One region of the Streptomyces sp. FXJ1.172 genome, then DNA from elsewhere that is predicted to be linked to it. Evidence: riboswitches for the same ligand, from Rfam matches in the RefSeq annotation. Region 1 holds a riboswitch; the other holds the start of a gene.
The links. Region 1 has a riboswitch for cyclic di-AMP ahead of A6P39_RS22675 (M23 family metallopeptidase). Riboswitches for the same ligand answer to the same signal wherever they lie in the genome.

Region 1 (3,551 bases):
GCGCCTGATGGTCGAGGGTGGCGGCACGGTCCACACCCAGCTGCTCCAGCAGGGCCTCGCCGACGAACTCCAGCTGGTCCTCGCCCCGCTCTTCGTCGGCGACCCGGCCGCCCCCCGCCTGTTCGGCCCCGGCGCGTACCAGGGCGGCCGGCTCCGGCTCGTCGAAACCCGCCGGATCGAGGACGTCGTCCTCATGCGCTACGAACCCACCGCCCCCGGTGCCGGTCCCGCCCCCACCGCCGCCGACCGCCACTGGCTGCGCACCGCCTGCGAGCTGGCCGCGCTGTGCCCGCCTTCCGGGACGGCGTTCAGCGTCGGCGCGGTGGTGGTCGCCGCCGATGGCACGGAGCTGGCGCGCGGCCACTCGCGCGAGGGCGGCGATCCCGTGGTCCACGCGGAGGAGGCCGCGCTGGCCAAGCTCGATCCGGCCGACCCCAGGCTGGCCGGGGCCACGGTGTACAGCAGCCTCGAGCCCTGCGCCCGCCGGGCCTCGCGGCCCGCGCCGTGCTCCGAGCTGATCCTCCGGGCGGGGGTGCGGCGGGTGGTCACGGCCTGGCGCGAGCCGGACACGTTCGTGGATGCGGCCGACGGGAGCGGCGTGCTGGTGAAGGCGGGTGCCGAGGTGGTCGTCCTGCCGGAGTACGAGTCGCAGGCGAAGGAGCCCAACAGGCATCTGGTGGGGTGAGAGCCCCCTCATAACACTCAGGGCCCGGAATCCAGTGGATTCCGGGCCCTGAGCCTTCAGTAGCGGGGACAGGATTTGAACCTGCGACCTCTGGGTTATGAGCCCAGCGAGCTACCGAGCTGCTCCACCCCGCGTCGTTGTGTCTCAAGCATACGTCATCCGCGGGAGTGCTCGCACACCGGTTTCTCCGGGCCCCGCCGAACGGGGTCATTCGCTTCCTTCGCTTCCTTCGCTTCATCCGCCCGCCCGCGCCCGCGGCGGCGATCCCCTTCACTCAGGGTGATCGGACGACCGCCCTCCGCATAACATCTGAGACGCCATCAAAAACGCCAATGCTCCTGAACGATGGCCAACTCGCCCGGTTTGCCGTGGTCCTGGCTGGTAAGTCCTGGCCGAAAAGCGTTAATGATCAAGCCGAACAGCTTGGAAAGTGACTGTCAGGTCTATTAACGTTCGATAACGCAGCGCGGTCGTCCCAGCCGTCACAAGAGGCGGCTCCGTGCGCACGCGCCGAATCCCGCGAGGGAACCGGGGAACCACCACCTTGGGGTGAATCACGCGGACACCGACGTGAACTCACTGAGTCACGCCCGGTATACGCGCGTAGGAGACCTTCCTGCTCCGAACCCGTCAGCTAACCCGGTAGGCGAAGGAAGGAAAGGAGTGCGCCCGAGTGGCGTCCAACCGGCCTGCCCCAGAAGCCCCCTTCGCTCCCCAGCAGAGTGAGCCCGAGACCTTCGGTTACGGCTCCTACCGCGCCGAGGAGGGTCCCTGGGAGGAGTGGAACCCCACCGAGGACTCCACCGCCCAGGTCCGCGGCCGGCACCGCGTCGCCAAGCAGCGCGGCGGCTTCGCCCGCAGCTCCACCGTCCTCGGCGTCGGTGTCATGGCCGCGGTCGGCGCGGGCGGCATGGCCAGCGCCCACACCGGCAAGCCGCCGGTCTCCATATCCCTGCCCGACCTGGACTCCGTCGGCCACCTCTTCGACGGCGGCTCCGCCAAGGCGCCCAAGTCCACCGGCACCGGGCTCAGCAACGTCGGCGTGAGCACCGACAGCGGCAAGAGCGGCGGAGCCGGCGAGGCCCTGCGCAACCGGATCATGGCCCAGGCCGAGCAGCAGCAGAGCAAGGCCGACAGCAAGGCCACCGCCGCCGCGATCGCCGCCTCCGAGAAGCAGACCGCCGACGCGGCCGCCAAGGCGGAGAAGGACGCCGCAGCCCAGGCCGCTGCCGCCAAGGACAAGGCGCAGGCCGACGCGAAGAAGGCCGAGGAGGACCAGCGCCTGGCCGAGCTGGCCAAGCAGTACACGCTGCCCGTCGTCTCGTACACGATCACCGGCACCTTCGGCCAGCCCGGCGCCATGTGGTCCTCCGGTTACCACACCGGCCTCGACTTCGCCGCCCCCACCGGCACCCTGATCAAGGCCGTCCACGGCGGCACGGTCACCCAGGCCGGCTGGGCCGGCGCCTACGGCTACCGCACCGTCCTCACCCTGGACGACGGCACCGAGCTGTGGTTCTGCCACCAGTCCTCGATCAACGTCTCGGTCGGCCAGAAGGTCTCCACCGGCGACGTGATCGGCCGGGTCGGCGCCACCGGCAACGTCACCGGCCCGCACCTGCACCTCGAGGTGCACCCGAACGGCCAGGCCACCGCCATCGACCCCGCGCCGTGGCTGCGCAGCAAGGGCCTCAACCCCTGAGCGTGGCATCCGGGTGAACCGTGTGAAACGAACGCCGGCGGCGGGATGAGATCATCCACCGCCGGCGTTGACACAAGGCATGACGTCCTTGCGCACACTCGGCACTTCCGACCTCGAGGTCTTCCCCCTGTCCCTCGGGGGCAACGTCTTCGGCTGGACCGCCGACGAGGAGACCTCCTTCGCCGTCCTCGACGCCTACGCGGCGGCGGGCGGCAACTTCATCGACACCGCCGACTCCTACTCCGCCTGGATCGAGGGCAACCAGGGCGGCGAGTCCGAGACGATCATCGGCAAGTGGGTCAAGGCCCGCGGCAACCGCTCCGAGGTCGTGATCGCCACCAAGGTCAGCCAGCACCCGCAGTTCCAGGGCCTGTCCGCCGCCAACATCAAGGCCGCCGCAGACGCCTCCTTGCGCCGCCTGGACACTGACCACATCGACCTCTACTACACCCACTTCGACAAGCCCGAGGTCCCGGTCGAGGAGATCATCGGCGCGCTGGACGAGCTGGTGAAGGCGGGCAAGGTCCGGCACATCGCGGCCTCCAACATCAGCCCCGAGCGCCTCAAGGCCTCCCTGGACTTCTCCGACCGCGAGGGCCTCGCCCGCTACGTCGCCCTCCAGCCGCACTACAACCTCGTCTCCCGCGACACCTACGAGGGCGCGCTGCAGGACCTGGCCGCCAAGGAGAACCTGTCCGCGGTGCCGTACTTCTCCCTCGCCTCGGGCTTCCTGACCGGCAAGTACCGCCCCGGCACGAAGGTCGACAGCGCCCGCGCCGAAGGGGCTCAGAAGCACGCCGAGTCCGAGCGCGGCCAGAAGGTCCTCGCGGCCCTGGACGAGATCGCCGCCGCCCACGGGGCTCCCGTCGCCACGGTCGCCCTGGCCTGGCTCGCGGCCCAGCCCACGGTCACGGCCCCCATCGCCTCGGCCCGCACGGTCGAACAGCTCCCGGCACTGCTGAAGGTGGCGGAACTGAAGCTGACGGATGAGGAGATCGCGAAGCTGACGGCCGCGTCGGCCTAGCTCTCCGCCGACGGCTCTTCGTCGGCAGCGCTTTGCCGGCGGCTCTTTCCCGCCGCGGCGGCGCGCAGCTCTGACGGCGCTCAGCCACGACGGCGGACTGCGGCGGTGCCGGATCCAACGCGACCCGAGGGTCCGCGACC
Region 2 (3,551 bases), 990 kb from region 1:
AGCGTGTTGAACCGCTTGACCGCGTTGGTGGAACGCGCGGCCATGCCGTACGCCTCGTCCACGCGCTTGAGGGCCTGCGGGAAGCTGATCTTCTCGCGCTGGGAGAGCGCGTCGATCATCGCCTCCGCGCGCTCGCCGATGCCCCGCTTGGGGACGTTGAGGATGCGGCGCAGCGGCACCGAGTCCTCGGGGTTGGCGAGGACGCGCAGGTAGGCGAGGACGTCCCGGACCTCCTTGCGCTCGTAGAAGCGGACACCGCCGACGACCTTGTACGGCAGGCCGACGCGGATGAAGACCTCTTCGAAGACACGGGACTGGGCGTTGGTGCGGTAGAAGACGGCGACGTCGCCCGCCTTGGCGTCGCCCGCGTCGACCAGGCGGTCTATCTCGTCGGCGACGAACTGCGCCTCGTCATGCTCGGTGTCGGCGACGTAGCCGGTGATCCGCGCGCCCTGGCCGGCGTTGGTCCACAGGTTCTTCGGGCGGCGGGACTCGTTGCGCTCGATGACCGCGTTGGCGGCGCTCAGAATCGTCTGCGTGGAGCGGTAGTTCTGCTCCAGCAGGATCGTCGTGGCGTTCGGGTAGTCCTCCTCGAACTGGAGGATGTTGCGGATCGTCGCACCCCGGAAGGCGTAGATCGACTGGTCCGCGTCACCGACGACGCACAGCTCGGCGGGCGGGATGTCGTACTCGCCGGGCGGGGTGGCGGTGTTCTCGCCGGGCGGGGTGGCGGTGTTCTCGCCGACGCGCTCGCCGGTGCCGACCAGCTCGCGGACCAGCGCGTACTGGGCGTGGTTGGTGTCCTGGTACTCGTCGACGAGGACGTGCCGGAAGCGGCGGCGGTAGTGCTCGGCGACGTCCGGGAAGGCGCGCAGCAGATTGACCGTCGTCATGATCAGGTCGTCGAAGTCGAGCGCGTTGGCCTCGCGCAGCCGCGACTGGTAGAGCGCGTAGGCCTGGGCGAGGGTCTTCTCGAAACCGTCGCTCGCCCGGGCGGCGAAGTCCTCCTCGTCGATCAGCTCGTTCTTCAGGTTGCTGATCTTCGCGCTGAACGACTTCGGCGGGAAGCGCTTGGGGTCGAGGTCCAGATCGCGGCAGACCAGGGCCATCAGGCGCTTGCTGTCGGCGGCGTCGTAGATCGAGAACGACGACGTGAAGCCGAGCCTTTTGCTCTCCCGGCGCAGGATGCGCACGCACGCGCTGTGGAAGGTCATCACCCACATCGCGTTCGCGCGCGGGCCGACGAGGTGCTCGACGCGCTCCTTCATCTCGCCCGCGGCCTTGTTGGTGAAGGTGATCGCGAGGATCTGGCCCGGGTGCACATTCCGCTCGGCGAGGAGGTGGGCGATGCGGTGGGTGAGCACACGGGTCTTGCCGGAGCCGGCGCCGGCGACGATGAGCAGCGGGGAGCCGGCGTGCACGACCGCGGCGCGCTGGTTGCCGTTCAGCCCCTCCAGCAGTGCCGCCGCGTCGAGCGCGGGGCGCGGGGCGCCGTCGCGGTAGTAGGCGTCCCGGTCCGGTGGCGCGTCGAACTTCCCGCCGAACAGATCGTCCGGAAGCGGCTCCGGAGCGTGATCGTCCTCGGGCGGCGGCGGGGGCTCCTCCTCGTGCCCGCGCGAGGGCTGGAGGTCCGCCAGGAAGCTGTCGTCAAAGAGGCTGCTCATCGCTCTCCGAGTCTAGGGCGCCCCACCGACAACCGGTCGCCGTCCCGGGAAGAAGACCCCATGGGCCGAGCGCCGAACGCCCCTTACGCAGCGGAATCGTCCAATGACAGGAACGTGAAACCTGTCTCGGATCACGAAAATGTATCGGACATATCACGCACCAACCTTCACACTGGTCACACCAGTTGGCTAGGTTGCCGTCGGGCCGCGTGCGCGGCCCCCGCCGAGTCCGGCGCGCCCCCTCGGGGTGCCTGGAGCCGGGGACCCACCGATCCCGGGGTGAATCGGCCGACTCCCGTCCGGGACGACGCCGTAGGGCAACCCTTCCGAACCGCGCCCGAACCCGACAGCTAACCCGGTAGGCGGCCCATTGGAAGGAGTCGCCTCCCTTGGCGTCGCACCGCAAGCCGCGCCCTGGCGGGAACAACGGAGTGGGTCTTCGCACCCCCGTCCTCGCCACCGCCGCCCTCACCTCCATAGCCATGCTGTCCCAGACCGCCGAGGCCGCCCCCGGCACGGACCATGCCCGGCCCAGCCTGGAGGAGGTGGAGAAGAAGGTCGACGACCTCTACCGGCAGGCGGAGTCGGCCACCGAGAAGTACGACGCGGCCAAGGACCAGACAGGCAAGCAGCAACGGCGCGTCGACGCCCTCCGGGACGAGGTCGCCCGCCGCACCGGCCGCCTGAACAAGGCCCGCGAGGAGCTGGGCTCCTTCGCCGCGGCCCAGTACCGCACCGGCGCCGCCGCTCCCGGCACGGCCACCTTCCTGCTGGCGGACAACCCGCAGGACTACTTCGACCAGACCCAGCTGATGAACCGGCTGACCTCACGCGAGAAGAGCGCGGTCGACGCCTACATCGGCGAGCAGGCCGCCACCCTGAAGGAGCGGCGAGAGGCCGCGCAGAGCCTGCGGACGCTGACCGACTCGCAGCACGACCTGCAGACCTCCAAGGCCACCGTCCAGCAGAAGCTCGCCTCCGCGCGCGAGCTGCTGTCGCAGCTGACCGCCCAGGAGAAGGCGCGGCTGGCCGCCATCGAGCGGGAGAAGCAGCAGGAGGCGGCCCGCAAGGCGGCCGAGCTGGCGAAGCAGCAGGCGGCCGCTCAGCAGCAGAACAGCTCGTCCGGCTCGAGCAGTTCGTCATCGTCCGGCTCGGCCGGCTCCACGGCTTCGGGGTCCTCGGGGTCCTCGGGGTCCTCCAGCTCGTACGACGCGAAGGCCGCCAAGGCCCTCGACTTCGCCCGCGCCCAGATCGGCAAGCCGTACGTGTGGGGCGCCACCGGGCCGGGCTCCTACGACTGCTCGGGCCTGACCCAGGCCGCCTGGAAGGCCGCCGGCGTCACGCTCCCGCGCACCACGTACGACCAGGTCAACGCGGGCACCACGGTCTCCCTGGCGAACGCGCGGCCGGGCGACCTGATCTTCTTCTACGACGACATCAGCCACGTCGGCCTCTACATCGGCAACGGCATGATGATCCACGCTCCCAAGCCGGGCGCGTACGTCCGCGAGGAATCGGTGTACTACGGCGGCGAATCGATCATCCACAGCGTGGTCCGCCCGGGCTGAGGCGTCCGTCAGGCGCTGCCCGTCAGGTCCACAGGACGGCGACGAAGATGTTCGTCATGGTCAGCAGGCCGACCACGCCGAAGGCGGCCTTGTCGACCTTCTCCTCGTCGCGCTTCACGTAGACCAGCCCGAGGATCACGATCAGCAGCGCCAGCTTCAGACCGATCTTGATGGTGTTGATGTGGTGGTCGTCGGCCTGGTTGAGGCCGACGAGGACCACACCGGTGACGAGCATGGTCAGCGCGCCGTGCAGCATCCCGGGCACGAAGCGGGCCGCGCCCTGCCCCATCGCCTTCACCTGGGTGAGGAAACCGCCGAG

Region 2: it holds a riboswitch for cyclic di-AMP, as region 1 does, so the genes downstream of both, A6P39_RS18070 (C40 family peptidase) here and A6P39_RS22675 (M23 family metallopeptidase) in region 1, are expected to answer to the same signal.

What each region holds. Positions count from the first base shown of each region.
Region 1 is NZ_CP119133.2:5,073,017-5,076,567, forward strand. It holds gene A6P39_RS22665 (dihydrofolate reductase family protein) at 1-685, shown strand, start outside; tRNA gene A6P39_RS22670 (tRNA-Met) at 746-819, opposite strand; cyclic di-AMP (ydaO/yuaA leader) riboswitch at 1,184-1,349, shown strand; gene A6P39_RS22675 (M23 family metallopeptidase) at 1,359-2,387, shown strand; gene A6P39_RS22680 (aldo/keto reductase) at 2,467-3,411, shown strand.
Region 2 is NZ_CP119133.2:4,085,922-4,089,472, forward strand. It holds gene pcrA (DNA helicase PcrA) at 1-1,664, opposite strand, end outside; cyclic di-AMP (ydaO/yuaA leader) riboswitch at 1,890-2,046, shown strand; gene A6P39_RS18070 (C40 family peptidase) at 2,054-3,232, shown strand; gene A6P39_RS18075 (hypothetical protein) at 3,255-3,551, opposite strand, start outside.